DNA from 3 places in the Alteromonas sp. HB246098 genome. Region 3 is predicted to be linked to each of the others. Evidence: predicted binding sites of a transcription regulator. Region 3 holds the regulator's gene; each other region holds the start of a gene.
The links. Region 3 encodes LexA, which represses DNA repair genes until DNA is damaged. Its sites were predicted from a motif close to TACTGTATNNNNATACAGTA; they were not measured.

Region 1: uvrD (DNA helicase II) is a predicted target of LexA. The motif match lies at 2,918-2,937, and genes of this name have one in related genera.
Region 2: dinB (DNA polymerase IV) is a predicted target of LexA. The motif match lies at 5,098-5,117, and genes of this name have one in related genera.

The regions. Positions count from the first base shown of each region.
Region 1 is NZ_JBTZUG010000006.1:157,466-163,748, reverse strand. Features, by position in the region: gene xerC (tyrosine recombinase XerC) at 1-795, shown strand, start outside; gene ACYTPF_RS13990 (HAD-IA family hydrolase) at 816-1,556, shown strand; gene cysE (serine O-acetyltransferase) at 1,692-2,489, opposite strand; gene uvrD (DNA helicase II) at 2,996-5,167, shown strand; gene ACYTPF_RS13975 (GGDEF domain-containing response regulator) at 5,210-6,283, shown strand, end outside.
Region 2 is NZ_JBTZUG010000010.1:87,500-93,782, forward strand. Features, by position in the region: gene rutA (pyrimidine utilization protein A) at 1-1,035, opposite strand, end outside; gene rutR (HTH-type transcriptional regulator RutR) at 1,345-2,016, shown strand; gene ACYTPF_RS17825 (VF530 family protein) at 2,102-2,320, shown strand; gene ACYTPF_RS17830 (MBL fold metallo-hydrolase) at 2,360-3,250, opposite strand; gene ACYTPF_RS17835 (DUF1653 domain-containing protein) at 3,314-3,562, opposite strand; gene ACYTPF_RS17840 (hypothetical protein) at 3,650-3,847, opposite strand; gene dinB (DNA polymerase IV) at 3,992-5,065, opposite strand; gene ACYTPF_RS17850 (FG-GAP repeat domain-containing protein) at 5,343-6,283, opposite strand, start outside.
Region 3 is NZ_JBTZUG010000004.1:115,139-121,421, forward strand. Features, by position in the region: gene ACYTPF_RS10445 (sensor domain-containing diguanylate cyclase) at 151-2,433, shown strand; gene ACYTPF_RS10450 (glycerophosphodiester phosphodiesterase family protein) at 2,492-3,877, opposite strand; gene lexA (transcriptional repressor LexA) at 4,118-4,744, shown strand; gene coxB (cytochrome c oxidase subunit II) at 5,327-6,283, shown strand, end outside.

The DNA.
Region 1 (6,283 bases), on a different contig from region 3:
GTGGCAAAGCTACTCGGGCTTTACGAGTGGTCCGGACTTACACCAAGTGATATAAAGCGAGTTATGGCTGATGCAAAAATGTCTGGCCACAGTCCACGCAGCATTGCGCTGAGGCTTTCAGCATTAAGAACCTTCTGCCAATACCTTATCGACCATCATCAGCTATTCAGCAACCCCGTAGAAGGCATTCAAGCCCCTAAACAAGGAAAACCGTTACCTAAGCAGCTTAGCGTGGATGAGATGCAGCAGCTGCTTAATGCCTCACCTCGAAGCAGTGACGACGATGAAGGCATGCAGTTAAGAGATGTAGCCATGTTTGAGCTGCTTTATGGGTGCGGGCTGCGTTTGAGCGAACTTACCGGGCTTAATTTAGCCGACTGTTTAAAAGACGGTACGGTAAAGGTCATGGGTAAAGGCAGTAAACAGCGAATACTGCCACTGGGTCGACATGCGCAAAAAGCCCTTAATGCCTGGTTAAAAGTTCGGCCAGCTTACGCTTCCCCGTATGAAAGTGCGGTTTTTGTAAGTAAACGCAAAACCCGAATATCGAACAGGCAAGTCGCGAATCGCTTAGATAAAATGGCGCAAGAGCAGTCCCTATCACAAAAAGTAAGCCCTCACAAACTGCGCCATTCTTTCGCTACTCACGTATTAGAATCCAGTGGCGACTTACGTGCGGTTCAAGAATTGTTAGGGCACGCTAACTTGTCGACAACACAGGTTTATACCCATCTCGACTTCCAGCACCTCGCCAATGTATACGATGCGGCTCATCCGCGCGCGCGAAAAAAATAACGCTCACTTAAGGTTTTACCATGCAGTTTTTCCGGTCTATCAACAAAGTCGAGGCGATGACTTTCGACCTTGATGACACCCTTTATAATAACGAACCAATCATCCAAAGGGCTGAGCAGGCGCTGCAAGCGCATATTGCTAGGCATCATAAAGATGCTGCGGCACTGTCGTCACAAGATTGGCAGGCATTAAAGCGAGCAGCTATTAAAAAGGATTTGCGTTTGGCGTCTGACATGGGGCAGCTTCGCCGTGTAGTGCTTACCGCAGCACTTGCTAACACCACACCTGAAAAGTTAACAACAGAGTTGAAACACGATGGTGAACTTAGTGATGCAGTAGAAGCTTGCTTTAATTGCTTTTACGACGCAAGAAGCGACTTTGAATTGGCTGACGATGTACACGCAGCCCTTAAGGCAGTAAGTAGTCAATTACCGCTTATCGGCATTACTAATGGTAATGTAAACGCAGAAAAAATAGGGATTGATGGTTACTTTGAAACCATTCTTCACGCCAGTACAACACGCCCGATGAAACCAGCCCGCGATATGTTTGATGAAGCGGCAGCACGTTTACATATTGCGCCAAAGCACATTCTTCACGTAGGTGACAATATTATCAAGGATGTACAAGGCGCGGTTAACGCTGGCTATCAAGCCGCATGGTTTGCCTGTAACAGACCCATGACACTAGCCAACGAACCTGTAAGCGTGCTTCCCCACGTAGCACTAGACAACCTAAATGAGTTAACCCACTTCCTATGAATAATGGGGTCAGAGTACTTTAGTCGCTTAAAAGTGGGGGCAAAATGTGGGGGTCAGAGTACTTTAAACTTTTACTAAGTATAAAACGGGGAAATGTACTCTGACCCCATTATTAATGTACTCTGACCCCATATTTTAGTTGTCTTCTAGTACGTTTTGGCGCATGGATTCACAGGGGCTTTGACAAACCGGTCTCCCAACTACCTTGGCTGGAACGCCCACCACGGTAACGTGAGCTGGTACGCTATTAAGTACAACGCTGCCAGCGCCGACTTTCGAGCCTTCGCCGATTTCGATATTTCCTAAAATCTTAGCGCCTGCGCCAATTAACACGCCTTGGCGAATTTTGGGGTGACGGTCGCCCGACTCATTACCCGTACCGCCTAACGTAACGCTCTGCAAAATAGACACGTTATCTTCTACTACCGCAGTCTCACCCACCACAATACCGGTAGCGTGATCGAACATAACGCCCTTACCAATTCGCGCTGCTGGGTGGATGTCTACACCAAAGCTTGATGAGTTACGGCTTTGCAAGAATAAAGCTAACTGGTGGCGCCCGTGAAGCCAAAGATAATGCGCCATTCGGTGTACCTGCACGGCATGGAAACCTTTAAAGTGCAGTAAAGGAGTAAGGTAATCATTCACCGCGGCATCCCGCGCATTAATCGCCATAATATCGGCAATGGCTGCCTCGCTAATACCTGGCTCTAACAAGTAAGCTTCGTCAAATACCTCACGTATAGCAAGCGCAGGCATCACGTCATCTGCCATTTTGTTTGACAAAATGAAGCTTAGCGACGATTCGAAATTATGGTGCGCAAGAACACTGGCATGCACATAGCTAGATAGCAAAGGTTCGTTTTCAGCAACAATTTGCGCTTCTTGTTTGAGCGTCGACCAGAAATCGATGGGCGTGGAGAGTGCGGTCATGAGCATATCCCGTTAATGTGCTGTTAGTGAGCTGGTTGTGTGCCAATGTACGTCATTAAAAAATTGGGGCCGTGTACTTTTTCAGCTTGCCTAAAATGGCTTAACTTTTTGACTAACTCTCGCCTTGTATGAAAGTGCAGAGGTTGCCAAAGTAAAAGAGCAGAAAGTTTACCCGAGTTTGGCGTGATGCAATACCGATGTGATACCTGCCAAGCGCATAATTCGATCAATTTATCGTATTAATTCGTTATAGCTAATAACTGTATCTTTCATTTGTGAACCTTTGGGCCTGCCTTTGACGGCATTAGGCACTGTAACAATTTAATTAGAACGGTCGAAGCACCTATTTACTAAAAAGCCCGTATAACCGCATACCCTAAAATCGGTAAATAACCGCGCTTTTAATTAACGAGAAGGGCGAAAAACTGGACTGTATAAATTAACAGGCTGATGGCATAATAGCGTGCTGCTGAATGTGTAACAATATCAACTTACAGGTGCCAACTATGGATGTATCTCGACTGCTAGACGAGCTTAACGACAAACAGCGTGAAGCAGTAGCAGCCCCATTGTCTAATGCTCTAGTATTAGCTGGCGCAGGTAGTGGTAAAACCCGTGTATTAGTGCATCGCATTGCGTGGTTGATGGAAGTCGAAAACATCGCACCTTTTTCTATTCTCGCGGTTACCTTTACCAATAAGGCAGCGAAAGAGATGCGTGGCCGTATTGAATCATTAATGGGTCGCAGCCTACACAATATGTGGATTGGTACCTTCCACGGGCTTGCACATCGCCTATTACGCGCACACCACGCTGAAGCTAACTTGCCTGAAAACTTTCAGATTATCGATTCTGACGATCAGTACCGTTTGATTCGCCGCATTCTAAAAGCCATGAATTTAGATGAAAAGCATTGGGCCCCTCGCCAAATCCAGTGGTACATAAACGGTAATAAAGACGAAGGCCTGCGTCCTCAGCATATCGAGACCCATGGCGATCATATCCAAAAGACCATGCGGGAAGTCTACGCTGCATATCAAGACGCCTGCGACCGTTCAGGCTTAGTTGATTTTGCCGAGCTATTGCTACGCGCCCATGAGCTATGGGCAAAGAACCCTGAAGTGTTGGCTCACTATCAGCGCCGTTTCCGTGCTGTGTTAGTTGACGAGTTCCAAGATACCAACAATATTCAATATGCATGGCTTCGTATGCTGTGTAGCGGCGACAACAACAACATTATGATTGTTGGCGACGACGATCAGTCTATTTACGGCTGGCGCGGTGCAAACGTAGATAATATTCAGCATTTTTTAAAAGACTTTAATGAGCCTACCACTATTCGCCTTGAGCAGAATTATCGTTCTACCGGGAACATTCTGAAAGCAGCGAATACGGTTATCGACAATAATACAGGCCGTTTAGGGAAAGAACTGTGGACAGAAGATGCGCAGGGCGAGCTTATCTCTGTCTATGCTGGTTTTAACGAACTCGACGAAGCCCGCTTCATTGTTTCAAAAATTAAAGACTGGCTAAATCAAGGCAACGCCCTTAGCGACACCGCTATTCTTTACAGAAATAACGCCCAATCCCGTGTACTGGAAGAAGCTTTATTACACGAAGGGTTGGCCTATCGCATTTACGGCGGTTTGCGCTTCTTCGAACGCCAAGAGATTAAAGATGCCCTTGGCTATATGCGCATGGTGAGCCACCCCCACGATGACGCGGCTTTTGAACGTGTGGTAAACACCCCAAGCCGCGGTATTGGCGAGAAAACCCTTTCGCAAGTACGCGACACTGCACGTATGCATAACTGTTCTATGTGGCAAGCCAGCCAGCTGCTTATAAACGAAGGTGGCTTTAAAGGCCGTGCGTTAAACGCTATGCAAAGCTTTGTATTACTAATTACAGAGCTTGAACAAGCCACATTAGACGAGCCCCTTGACCAGCAGGCTGATAAAGCCATTCGCCAATCTGGTCTGTACGCCATGTACCAGGCTGAACGTGGTGAAAAGGCCCAAGCACGACTGGAAAACTTAGAAGAACTGGTCAGTGCTTGTAAAACCTTTATCGTCCCTGAAGAAGCGGAAGAAATGTCGCCTCTGGCCGCGTTTTTGGCTCACGCTTCCCTGGAAGCAGGCGAAACTCAGGCAGATAAAGACCAAGATGCTGTGCAGATGATGACTATCCACACTGCAAAAGGCCTTGAATTTCCATTGGTGTTCTTAGCTGGCGTGGAAGAAGGAATGTTCCCTAGCCAGATGACCAACGACGAACCCGGTCGAATGGAAGAAGAACGAAGACTTTGCTATGTTGGTATGACTCGCGCTATGCAAAAGTTGTATATCACTTACGCAGAAAGTCGTCGATTATATGGTCAAGATAAGTATCATACGGCTTCGCGCTTTATTCGCGAGATGCCAGCAGATTGTGTGGAAGAAGTCAGGCTTAAATCCACCATCTCGCGACCTGTACATAACCGCTTTAGCCAAGCAACCTCGCACGCCAGTTTTGAAGAAACAGGCTTTAGTTTAGGTGAGCGCGTAGTGCATCGTAAATTCGGGGAAGGCATTGTGCTTAACTACGAAGGTAGTGGTGAGCATGGCCGAGTTCAAGTAAACTTCGATGAGTTTGGCAGCAAATGGCTGGTACTTGCTTACGCAAAGCTGGAGAAAGCGTAACGTTATTAATTGGCAAGGTAGCCTAACTCTAAGTTGGAATGTATGCAGCAACACGTGCTGATCATCGAAAATGGTGAAGGCAACCTTGAACTTATCGCGAAATTAGTACGCCGTTCGAGCCTTACGCCCGTGGGCGCAACCTCGCTCACCGAAGGAAAGGCACGCTTTGCACAAGAAATTCCTGAAAGTTTTTTGTGCGCCATTGTTGCTTACTCATTACCCGATGCGCCAAAAGGTGAGGCCATCGACTTTGCCGTTGAATCTTTCATTCCTACCATAGCGACAACGGAAAACCTAGACAATGCTATTCGCGACAAGGTACTTGAGCGGGATGTTGTCGATTACATTCCCAAAGAAAATTCACAAAACTACGACTACCTGAACCGGCTGATAAGCCGCCTTGAAAAAAACAAATCTACCGGCGTTGTGGTAGTAAGCACCAATCGTGTTTTGCGCTCAAAAACGGTTTCATTACTTCAGCGACATAACTTTATTGCCTTCGAATGCTTAACTGCTACCGACGCAATGCAATGCCTCTCTGAGCATAAAAATGTGCGTCTTGTTATTACCGATAACACGCTACCCGACATGACGGGCACCCATTTTGTGGCAAGCTTGAGAAAAGCGTTCTCTAAAGAACAGCTAGCCATAATGGGCATTGCTGGTGGCAAAGGCATGTTAATGTCTGCGCACTTTATCAAAAGCGGCGCTAATGACTTCTTACGCGTACCTTACTGCCATGAAGAGTTTTTGTGTCGCGTAATGCAAAACGTGGAATATATCGAAAGTGTTGAAGAAATTCGTCGTGTAGCGAATACCGATTATTTAACCGGCCTACCCAACAGACGCCACTTCTTTTACATGGTTACGGTACAGCATCAAAATTTATCTGATGATCATGCCTTGGCACTTATCGACCTAGACTTCTTTAAGTCAATTAATGATACCCATGGCCATGACGCCGGAGACATAGTGCTAAAAGCCATGGCAGCACTTATTGAGTTTTACTTCCCAGATGAAATTATTTCGCGCTTTGGTGGTGAAGAATTTTGTATTTATATGCCTTCAACGCCTCTTGATGAAGCCTGCGAACGCTTGGAAAATTTCAGAAAAGTG
Region 2 (6,283 bases), on a different contig from region 3:
AATTTTAGTCCCGAAGTCATCCATACCTTTAAGGAAATCATCAAAAGTTAGCAATACACCTTCGCAGCCTGGAACCGTCGCGATTTCATCTAGCATAGAAGCGACTGATTCATAAGAGCCAACAAGGGTACCCATATTCAGGTTTACCGCTGAGGTTGGGTTGGTCATATCGCGAATGTTGGTGTCTTTGCCAGACTTTTTGTCAGCCGCGCCCTGCGTTGCCATCCAATCTAACGCTGACTGATCTTTACCCTCTTTATAGCTTTCCCATTTAGCCATAGCTGCTTCGTCGGTTTCATCAGCAATGACCATGATAAGCACCGCGGAGCCTACGCTACGACCGTGCTTTTCAGCGGCTTCGGTCAAGCGCGCAGCGGTAGGCGCAAATGCGGTAGGTGTATTCACACCTTTACCAAAACAGAAGTTATAGTCGGCGTGACGGGCCGAGAAATCCATGCCCGCGGCACTTTGGCCAGCACAAATAAGCGGTATTTTACGCTGTGGTTTAGGTAGCATGCGGCAGTCATCCATTTGGAAATGCTCGCCTTTAAAATCACTTTTCCCTGTTTCCCACAGCTCTTTCACAACTTTGATGTATTCATCTAAATATTCGTAGCGGTTACCGAAAAACTCATCGCCCGGCCACATGCCCATTTGAGAATATTCAGGGCGTTGCCAGCCAGTCACCAGGTTGACCCCAAAACGACCGTTAGAAATAGAATCGATAGTAGTCGCCATGCGCGCCATGATCGCAGGCGGTAAGACTAACGTGGCAGCTGTAGCATACAGCTGTATTTTTGAAGTAACAGCTGCAAGACCAGCCATCAACGTAAACGACTCTAAGTTGTAGTCCCAAAATTCTGTTTCACCGCCAAAACCACGCAACTTGATCATAGAAAGTGCGAAGTCCATATCGTACTTTTCTGCCTTCATTACAATCTCTTTGTTGAGATCGAACGATGGTTTGAACTGAGGCGAATTTTTAGAAATTAACCAGCCGTTGTTACCAATCGGAATAAATACACCTATATCCATGTTGTTCCCTCTGCTTGTCTGCGTTTTAAGCGGTTTACCCCGCTTTTTTTAAGGTTGCCGAATTCAAAACATTGAAGTGGCGGTATACATAGTGAACAGCATAAAGCAGGCCAATTTATTTATTTATTAATTTTCAACAGCTTACATAATACATAAATTGAAATTAGACCCGTTGGTTCAATTTGGAACATCCAGTCCAGTGCAACTGAACTTAATTGGTGCATATTTGTGCAAATGGGTTTATAGGTTAGAAAACTGCGCGTAAACTATGCGCCAGATTGCACAAATCCGGTTAAGAAGAATTGAGTAGTGAGTAAATCTGAAGACCAAGTAAATACAAAAACAGCAAGAGCTTTTAGCCCTACTACCCAGAAACGAAGAGAAAAGGCGCTATTAGAAAAGCGCACCCGCATTATGGATGCTGCGCTATCACTATTTGCAAAAAACGGCGTGAGCGGTACTACGGTAGAGCAAGTATCGGAATTAGCGAATGTCTCAAAGAGTAACTTACTGTATTACTTTAAAAGTAAAGACGGCCTTTACCTATCGGTTATCACTCACCTATTAGATGTGTGGCTAACGCCTCTGCAAAGCTTTTCAGCAGAACAAGCGCCCATAGAAACCCTAAGCGACTACATTAAAGTAAAACTTGAAATGTCGAGAGACAACCCCGCTGAATCTAAGCTTTTTTGTATGGAAGTGGTACAAGGTGCACCGCTTTTAATAAAGGAATTAGAAACGCCGCTTAAAACATTGCTAGACGCAAAAAGCGCCGTCATTAATGAGTGGATTGAGGCCGGAAAGCTTAAATCTGTCGACCCCATACATTTAATTTTTAGCATTTGGGCCATTACGCAGCACTACGCCGATTTCAGCGTTCAGATTAAAGCGGTCACGGGTAAAGATTTAAGCGATCCCGACTTCTTCGATAGCACGCTTAGCAACATTCAGCACATTATTTTAGATGGGCTAAAGCCTTAAAGACGAATGGGGTCAGAGTAATGACTCTGACCCCATTGTTTGTGATAAACTAAAACATAGAGTACATGCAAATTAGCGGCACATTATGGACCAACAACCGAACAATCCACTACACGGCTTAACGCTTGAAAAAATTGTGACACAACTTCATGAGCGCTACGGCTGGGACGGGTTGTATTACCGTATAAGAGTGAACTGCTTTAACAACGACCCTTCGATTAAATCGTCTCTTAAGTTTCTTAGAAAGACCCAGTGGGCGCGAGACAAAGTAGAACAGCTCTATATTCAAACGTTTAGTAATTAAAATAGTGTAGCGTTTTACACTGACCCCATTATTTGTGGCCTAAGCGTCGTTGTAGAGTGTAGCTATCCACTTTTCTTCAGTAATAAAGTTCCAGCTCCAGTCGGCCCACTTTTCATCTAAGCCCATCGCTTTAACCTCGTCAAGGGTTTTACCGTCTTGCTTGAGCGTCTTAACATAGTTGAAAGTTTCGCTGATCATAGCTAAAAACGCGGAGTACTCTTGCTTGTTACTAATATCGCCGTGGCCTGGAATGATAACCGTCTTGTCATTTATTTTCGCTAGCAACTGCTCTACCGATTCCATGTAGCCTTCCACATTGCCACCTGCACCTTGGTCGATGTAAGGAAAACGACCATTGAAGAATAAGTCGCCCGTGTGCATGACGTTGGGTTGCTCAAACCACACTACGCTATCGCCGTCGGTGTGGCCTACTGCTAAATGCATTACATGAAGGGTCTCACCATTAAAGTAAATTCTAATTCCATCTTCATAGGTAATGGTTGGCAGGGCTTCGGGTTTTATCTTCTCGTCGTTAGCTAGCCGAACGCGCACATTTTCATGGGCAAGAATGGTGGCACCTTTGTGGCTGTGAAAAAACGCATTAGAGCCTGTGTGATCGCCGTGATAATGCGTGTTTATCACATATTTAGGCTTATCACTGCCTAGCTCACCAAGCTGTGCCGCTATTTTTTCAGCCAGTGGCGCAAATTGGTCGTCGATGATAAGAACACCGTCTTCCCCAGCTGATACACCAATATTTCCACCTGCACCTGTAAGCATGTGCACAGAGCCTTTTATCGCTGTGGCTTTAACTTCGACATCGGCGAACCTGTCTTGTGCATTTACGGGGTGAATCGCTGAATAAATTAAAGGGCTTGCAGCTAAGAACGCAGCCATAATATGGGCGCTAGAACGAGGTGCAGTTTTCATTATTATTTCCTTGTAAGAAGCCTGTTTAAATAAGACCTTTTACACTATGACCTAATTTCACAATTAGATCATTTTTTCGTCATTAGGGATATCACCCACATAAGCAAAACGAGGGAGTGTCTCTCCGTCTTTTTCCACTGACTCTAAAAACATATCCAGAGGGCGAACCCATAACGCTTTTTCACCATAGCACGGCCGATAAACCACTAATTTGCTTTCGTCTTCTGAATGGGTCGCCACTTCGTATACATCGTATAAATTGCCTTTGTAATGCTTGTAACGACCGGGGGTTTTAAGGTTTGTATCTATCATGATGCCTCAAAGTTGATTACTGTTAGTCTTCATATGCCCAGTATACTTCGTGTTGACCGTGTAATGTAGACTTCGAATGTTGGCGACTTACTTCAGCTCTTTAGAATGCCTAGCTGATTTCAGAGCATACTTCAAAGGCAGTAGCCCACCACCGACCAACACAATTATTCTCAAAGCCTTATTTTCTACAAATAATTGAGGGTTGAAGAAGCAAGCAATCACTACAGCACTTGCTAAAATAGTAAAGGCAATATCGCCCCAAAAAGAAATTTTTCTAATCTGCATTTTCCGTCCCTGTTTCTCGCTGTAACCTTTGTACTCTAAAAAAACATGTTAGAACACTAAAATCTGAAACTTGCCTAACCAATACACTCTAGAATACATAGGGCGCTTACAGTGCACGACTTACGTTATAAAAAGTACTGGCGATTAGTAGCCTTCAAAAGGCAAAACCAGCTGTTGTGTTGATTGGTCAGCAGCGAGGCCTATATGCACGCCAACAAGACGAATGCCACGCCCTGTTGCTCGCTCAAAAGCTTCCTGCATTAATGTACGAAAATAAGCTTCATCTAGCGTGGCGCAACGATGTTCAACCGTAGTTAGCTGAAAGTCATTAAACTTAAGCTTTACGCCTTGTGTACGAATACGCACAGGCTTGCCCGTCCGCTTCTTATGGTTTTCCATGCGCTCCTGAAGCTTTTCAAACAGATGGGGCAGAAAGTCGATACATTGATCGATAGTGTGTATATCTTCGCTTAGCGTGCGCTCTACCCCTATAGACTTGCGCTCTCGAGATACTGACAACTCTCGCTCATCGATGCCATGAGCCCGTTCCCAAAGCACACTACCAAATTTACCCAACTCTTTTTGGATGCGTTCGAAAGGATACTTACGAACGTCATTGCAGGTATTAAGCCCCATGCGCTGCAGCTTTTGCATGGTAACTTTGCCTACGCCTGGAATTTTCTTTAGCGGCATTTCGCGTACAAACTCATCAAGTTTGTCGGGCGTGATCACACAAATACCGTCAGGCTTGTTTTCATCGCTGGCTACTTTTGCCACGAATTTGCAGGGCGCGACCCCTGCTGAAGCGGTAAGACCTAACTCGCTTTCAATACGAGTACGTATTTCTTCAGCTATTAACGTAGCGCTGCCACCACAAAACTCACTGTTAGTAACGTCCAGATAGGCTTCATCTAACGATAGGGGTTCAATAAGGTCGGTATAGTCTGCAAAAATCTTACGTATTTTTTGCGACTCAGCGGCATACACCTCCATTCGGCCTTTCACTAAAGTAAGATTGGGACATAGTTTTAACGCATACGCGGTAGCCATAGCTGAGCGCACACCAAATTTGCGGGCGGGATAGTTACAGGTAGAGATAACACCGCGACGGTCGGCACTGCCGCCAATAGCAATGGGAATATTGCGCAAAGCTGGGTTGTCGCGCATTTCAACTGCGGCGTAAAAACAATCCATGTCGACGTGGATAATTTTTCGCATTACCTGCCTTTGCTCTTAACGTGCTCACACGAAACTGTACAAAAAGACAGTATATTATCAATAGCGCTTAATTACACTACCTCGTTTTGATTATTAACGAGATTGATTGGTCCCCACTCTTTTACATGAATGGCTCAAGTTGAAACGAGTGTTTTTTTACAGAACGTTGCCAGAATTGAAGTACTAAACAAAAAGCGGCGACACACCAACATTGATGTGTCGCCGCTCAATTATGTAAACGCCAAAACAAGTATCAAAATTGTCCCAGCAGTTTTACTTAATTCACTCGGCCTAACCAGTACATTACACGAGATGTTGCCATCATCACTTCTAGGCTCCCCTCAGCAGATTTTCTCGCGTGTAAAGAGTGGCTGCGGGCCGGACCAATCAACGCAGGGCTTTTCCAAATACTGATGCCTTCAACCGTCATTTCGCTGAGTTCAGAAGCACTGTAGTAACTCCAATCATCGTCATGCGCCGTTGTCACAAGAAGTGTTTGTTCAGTAGCGGTTACTGGATTAGCTACCATGTCTACAATAACCTTACTCACCGAAACGTCTGATGTCTTAGTCAAACTAGTGTCAGTTACATCAAATATAACCAGTGATTGGTTCTGGTTGTTATAACAGGCCAGTTCAGCGGCAGCGTCACTATCAGCGTTAATAAAGGCAAGGCGCGCGCAAGAAATATCGGCGCTTGCCTGAATAGAGAAACCTGATGTTGTTGGCTTGAGTAATTGCGTTATGTTGTCGCCTTGAGAAAGCGCCACATACACATTGCCATTCATCGCGACAATATCAAAATCACGGAAATATTGAGGCATGGTGTAAGTGGCCAACATAACTTGATTGTTCACATCGACCGCTTTTAGTGTGCGACCATCAACATACACTGCATCATCGAAACCATCGTTATTGAAGTCGAATGCCTTAATAACTGAAACGTCGTTCGAATAATCGCCTGTAATCTCGTATTGAATAGAGAAATCATTTAATCGCATTGCGGCGAAGGCGCCATCATAGGTTTCTGCACTAGGTAGGAATAAATCACCAGCACCGTCATTGTTGTAATCGGTAGTTACAGCAATACTAGAGTTATCCCAGTTAGATGAAATCTCTTCACTAGTAATGTAATTCCCTGAGTTCTCCATTAGTAAGACCTTGGAGCCGTCATAACCGCTCCCCGTACTCGGCACGAAGAAAACAGCACGTTCGTCAC
Region 3 (6,283 bases):
CAAGATGTTCAAAAGTATCTGTGTATTTAAGCGTTTTTTAGAGTAAACCTCACTTACCCTTTGAGCAATGCAACATTAGCAGTATTTAAATTGCTATAAGTGGTGACTATTACTATTTTTATAAAGATTAACGAATATGAGCATGTTGTAGTGGATGATCAAAACCGATTGAAGACGATTGATGACTTTTTGCTCAGCAATGAGGTGCCGTTGGATCTTGACGATCTTATGATGGTGTTAGCAAGGGCATATAAGGTGCCTATCGCGCTAATAGGAATTGTTGGTGAATTTGAAGAAACATTCAAAGCGCGATATGGAACTACTCTTTCTAAAGTAAGCCGTGAGCATGCTTTTTGTAGTCATGTGGTAGAAGAGCGCAAACAAGTTGTTGTTAACAATGCACATGAAGACCCCAGATTTAAAGATAATCCGTTAGTAACGGGAGAGCCGCACATCTGCTTTTATGCAGGAACTCCCATTGAAATTAATGATGAGATTATTGGAGCTGTATGTCTTATTGATACTGTTCCTCGAGAAATCGATGCCGAATACCTTGAAGTGCTGAATAGAATTGGTGCGCTTGTTAGCCAGCATATTTCTCTATCAAAGGAACATGAGGCACTTAAGCGCGAACACGGTTTAATTGAAAAGTCCCCTATAGTGTTGGCCACTTGGAGAAATACTACGTCGTTACGGCTAGTTCATATTTCTCAAAATAGTGAGCGTGTATTGGGTATATCGGCACAAGACTTACTATGCGGCGCTGTAGAGCTTGGCGATGTTCTAACTCAAGACGCTGAAAGCGACTTTACTTTTGCTATGCAGGCGCATATGGAAGGTGTGGAAACCCATTCATGCCGCCTTCAAATAGCCACCCCTACGCGAACTATTTGGGTGAGCATGATTTCTACGGCAAGCTTTCGTGAAGACGGGATGCTGTATTCAGTGCAAGCATTTCTTTTCGATACCAGCGATCAAAAATATGTTGAAGACAAACTTCACAAAACGAACCAGCGCATGCGCCTGCTATTGGAAGCCTCTGAATTAGGTACGTGGGACTGGAATTTGGCCGCTGATGTAAACCAAGTAAATAAACGTTGGTGTGATATCGTCGGCCTTGAATATGAGTATTATGATACCAGCTCTCGCTTTTTCAGGCAGTTAATTCACCCTGCGGACTATGTAAAAGTAGAAAAGCAATTAAATGAACACATTATTGGTGAGAGCAAGGTTTTCAATACTACCTTTCGCATGAAACATACTAACGGCACGTGGGTTTGGGTTGAAACCTATGGAAAAACTGTGGAATTTAACGCTGCGGGTAAGGCTATTCGCGTTGCTGGTATTCATCGCGACATTACCCAGAGAATGGAAAGCGAACTTCATGAGAAAAAGAAAACCCAGCTACTTCAATTTATAAATAAAACCCGTGCCTCTTATCTTCAGAACAACGATTTAACCATGGCCTGCCAAACAGTATTGCCTGAGCTCATTGATATCTCGGATAGTCAGTTTGCTTTCATTGGGCAAATGAAAGGCGAAGGCGATGCCTCGAAGCTGTTTATTCATGCCATTTCTGAAATAGTGTGGGACAGCAGCAGCTTCTCGCAATACAACGAGTACAAAAAGCGGAACTTGTATTTCGATAACTTTGATAACCTTTTTGGTACCACAATTTTAACCGGTGAGGTAACGTTAAGTAATGCCTCAGGAAGTCATCCAAACTCAAAAGGGGTACCGCAAGGGCACCCCCGCATTAGTCGTTTTTTAGGGCTACCGATTAAGGTTAAAGATAGAGTAGTGGGCATGATTGGTTTAGCCAATAAATTCGAGCCCTACGCCTTAGATGATGCAGAGTTTTTACAACCTTTATTAGACGCATTAGCAGGTCTTTTCTACGCGGTAGAGCTGGAAGAAGCGCGTGCGATAGCTGAAGAGAAGTTGCGTAAGCTGGCTATGACTGATTCGCTAACTGGGCTGTACAATCGGCGAGCTTTTGTTGATAAATGCCATCAACTCTCTGCACAAAGCAATAGAGTGAGCGTAGCGGTAATAGATATAGACCACTTTAAAAAAGTTAACGATACTTATGGACATGATGCAGGGGACCAAGCCCTAATTTCAGTAGCCCACCTCATAGAAGAATATTATGTGGAGCCCGATATTGTTTCACGTCTTGGTGGAGAAGAGTTTGCGATAGTAGCAATTTCAGACAACAAAAAAGACGAAGAAATGCGATTTAACAAACTTCGAGAGGCTGTTGAAAAAACAGAAGTTAAATACAAGAAAGACACGATATCTGTAACAATAAGTATTGGTGCCGTTTTTGCTGAGGATAGCTTGAATCTTGATTTTAGTGGGTTACTTTCTAAAGCTGATAAACTGCTATATACGGCGAAAAAGAATGGCCGAAATCAAGTTATTCTAGGGTGATGGGAACTTAGGACAACGCTAGAAAACACGTTTTTTACAGCCCTAAGCCCTCCAACTTTTATATACTAGGTGCTAGTCCCATACAGCTTGCATAATATGTTGTTGTTGCTGGCCAGTCAGAAAACACACCAAGTACGCCCACATCTTTTGCTAGTACATCAAGTACTGTCATAACGTCACCATCGTTATTGATTGCGCTATCAGTGGCCAAAGAACCATTAACACTTTGGTAATACCAACCCCCACCTGTATTCAGCAATCCAGAGCGCTCTAGAGACCATGTAATAATATCAAGCCCTGCTTCTTTCGCCGCAATCGCGTATGGGGAAGGCACTATCTTTTCATTTTCAACCGTCAATAAGACCCAAATTGGTGGAGCAATTATTTGTACCCCATCTGCAACAAGTTGTTCCATAGTTGGAGTTAACAGTTCGGGATTATTAACTAATTGCTCAGCGGTGACGCCATCTTCGCCATCTGCGCTTTGGGCGCCATATCTATCGTCTAGATACACCGCTTGATTGCCGAAAGCTGGTTCATTCTCAATCCAGTATTTCACATCTGCTAAGTTAAATGACTGGGGCCAGACATTTTCTGGTTCAATGCCTGCTGCTTTGTATTCATCTATCATCTTTTGAGCATATTGTTGCTGTGTGAAACCATCAAAAGGCATTTGAACAGATGGCGTTTTAAGCTCTGGTGTCATTTTCACATTTAACTTTTTGAACAGTTCTATACTTTCTGCGTGTGTTAACAGGGTACCTTTTGATGAATATAAGTCTGTGCGCCAGTTTGCTGTACCATCTAAATACTCATCTACAGTGGTTGCATTTGGGTTCGCTGCGTCCATTTTACCTTTTAGCGTTTTGAATTCTGCGAGTGTTATATCGCTGGTGCAGCACTGCGCTTGGGCGGCAATGCCATTTTCAGGGTCGGCCGGTGTAAAGGGTACAGAGCAATTATCAGCCAAATCGGTTGAGAGTATATTCGTTGTAGTATGCAAGTCACACTGCGAATGCCTGCACACTAAAGCTTTATCTTTAGTAAATGTAACGTCACACTCTACTATTCCTGCGCCAAGTTTTGCCGCTGATTCGTAGGCTTCTTTCGTGTGCTCCGGGAACTGCAGTGACGCTCCACGATGCCCAATTGAAAAATCTGTTTTATAAAACGGGCCTTCACTACATTGTTGTAGTGCACTCTTTAGCTCTCCATCATCCATATCCTCTACAAGAAAAGATGGGCGCGCCCCTATCTGTATATTCGGGGCCTCTCCAGCCGGTACTTGAACGATAACAGGAACTTCAACTGTTTCGACCACGGTTACTGTGTTTTCTACAACTACCTGTTTTTCTACCTCAACGACTTCTACAGAGTCGTCATCACACGCTGCTAAGCTTAGAGTGATGACTAATACCGTGAGTATTTTTTTAGTTAGTTTCATAGATTTTCCATTGTAATTAATGAATTAAGTTTTATTTGTAGGGTAATTAACATCTGCCCAAAATTACGCTAAGCGTTGAGCGTGTCAGTTTCGTGATAATGGGGTTACGAATTAGCTACATTTTTTATAGGAAATAAAGAATGTTAAAAGCACCTCGAGCTTTTCTCACAAGGCTTACTACTTGTTATTTGTTTTTAGGTGTATATACTTACAGGAACTGTATGAACAGACAGGTCTTTTATGCGCCCACTCACAGCTCGACAAACTGAAGTTTTAGAACTTATTAAAACAACCATGCAAGAAACGGGAATGCCGCCTACGCGTGCGGAAATTGCTCGTCAACTTGGTTTTCGTTCTGCCAACGCAGCAGAAGAACATTTGAAGGCATTGGCGCGTAAGGGCGTAATTGAAATTTTGCCTGGTACCTCTCGTGGTATTAAGCTCAATATCCCCCTTGAGGACACTGCACCAGAAGAAGAAGGCCTGCCCCTTATCGGGCGCGTGGCGGCTGGTGAGCCAATTTTGGCGCAAGAGCATGTAGAATCTCACTACAAGGTCGACCCTGCTTTGTTTCAGCCTCAGGCTGACTTTTTACTTCGTGTAAACGGCATGAGTATGAAGGACATCGGTATCTTGGATGGCGATCTTCTTGCTGTGCATCGCACGACTGATGTCCACAACGGTCAGGTAGTTGTAGCGCGGGTGGATGAAGACGTTACGGTTAAGCGTTTAGAAAAGCGCGGTCGTGAAGTATTACTTCATGCTGAAAACGAAGAGTTTTCGCCAATTAAAGTAGACCTTGCTAATGAGCCTTTTGCTATAGAAGGTATTGCCGTGGGTGTTATAAGAAACGCCGACTGGATGTAAGGTTTTAGCATCTTCAATCAAAAGCGGCGTATTAGCCGCTTTTTTTATGTCTTTTAGTACCAAATTTTAGTTAATTTTCTTAGTTTAGCGTTTATTGGTATGTTTCAAAATTATGAAATCTGACATCACCATTGTATGAAAGATATGCGCTATTTGGCCCGAGTACAGAGTGGCTAAAGCACATTTATTATTTGAAAATTTGTTTGAAAAACACGAGAAGCGATGTGTTAATTGTTGATTTTGTGACCAAATAAAGCTTCATCCTTATCAACTCCCCGTTCAAAATGCGCGTTTGATTTTTTAAGCGCCGTCAGCACGCCTTATACCCACTCTACCAAAATTGTAACGCAACCCTGCCACATGAAATGATTAAAAATTAACCTCTTCATTAAATTTTTAATAGAAAAGACTAGACGGCACGGCATTATTGCGCAATTCTTATACAGAGATTAACAAAATAATAACAATGGCTCTAAATTTGTTTTACAAGTTGAGGTGATGGGTCAATCGTTCGCAAACCATTTGGTAGGGCAGCGCGCAAAATAATCAGCGTTTTTGGTCTTGCTATTACGGAGGTGCTGAGTGAAACAACTAACGACCGTTTTCGCAAAGTGGTGTTCAACAATACCGTTTTTGCTTTTTTCCCCGTTACTTCTTGCGCAAGAAGTTAGTGAAGAAGTCTCTTCTCTTAATTTAAGACGCGGTGCCACCGACATCAGCGGGCAGGTTTATGATCTGCATATGCTGATGTTTTTTATATGCGTAGGGATTGCGGTAGTCGTATTTGGGGTGATGTTTGCCTCAATGTATCTTCATCGGAAGTCTCGTGGCGCTAAGCCCGCTAACTTTCACGAAAACGTGAAGGTTGAAATAGCATGGACCGTTGTTCCTTTTCTTATTCTAATTTTTATGGCTGTGCCGGCGGCGAACACGCTTATTGCAATGGAAGACACGTCTGAGCCTGACATGACAGTGTTAGTCACGGGCTCTCAGTGGAAATGGCACTACAAGTACATGGACAGCGACGTGGAATTTTACTCACTGCTTGCTACTCAGCGTGAGCAAATAGAGAACAAATTTCAAAAAACCGACAATTACTTGCTTGAAGTTGACCGTCCGTTAGTCATTCCAACTGGGAAAAAAGTACGTTTTCTTATTACCTCTGACGACGTTATCCATTCGTGGTGGGTTCCAGATTTTGCCGTTAAAAAAGATGCAAACCCAGGCTTTATTAACGAGTCATGGGCCAAGGTCAATGAGCCGGGCATTTATCGCGGGCAGTGCGCAGAACTTTGCGGAAAAGACCATGGCTACATGCCAGTAGTGGTTATCGCTAAAGAGCCAGCAGAATTTGATAAATGGATGGGCGAACAAGAAGAAATTGTTCGCAAAGCCAAAGAAGAAGAGCAACGCCTACTTTCTATGAATATGTCCATGGATGAATTGATGAAAGAAGGCGAGCGCGTTTACAACGCCACGTGTGCAGCGTGCCATATGCCAAATGGTGAGGGTTTACCAGGTGTATTTCCAGCACTTAAA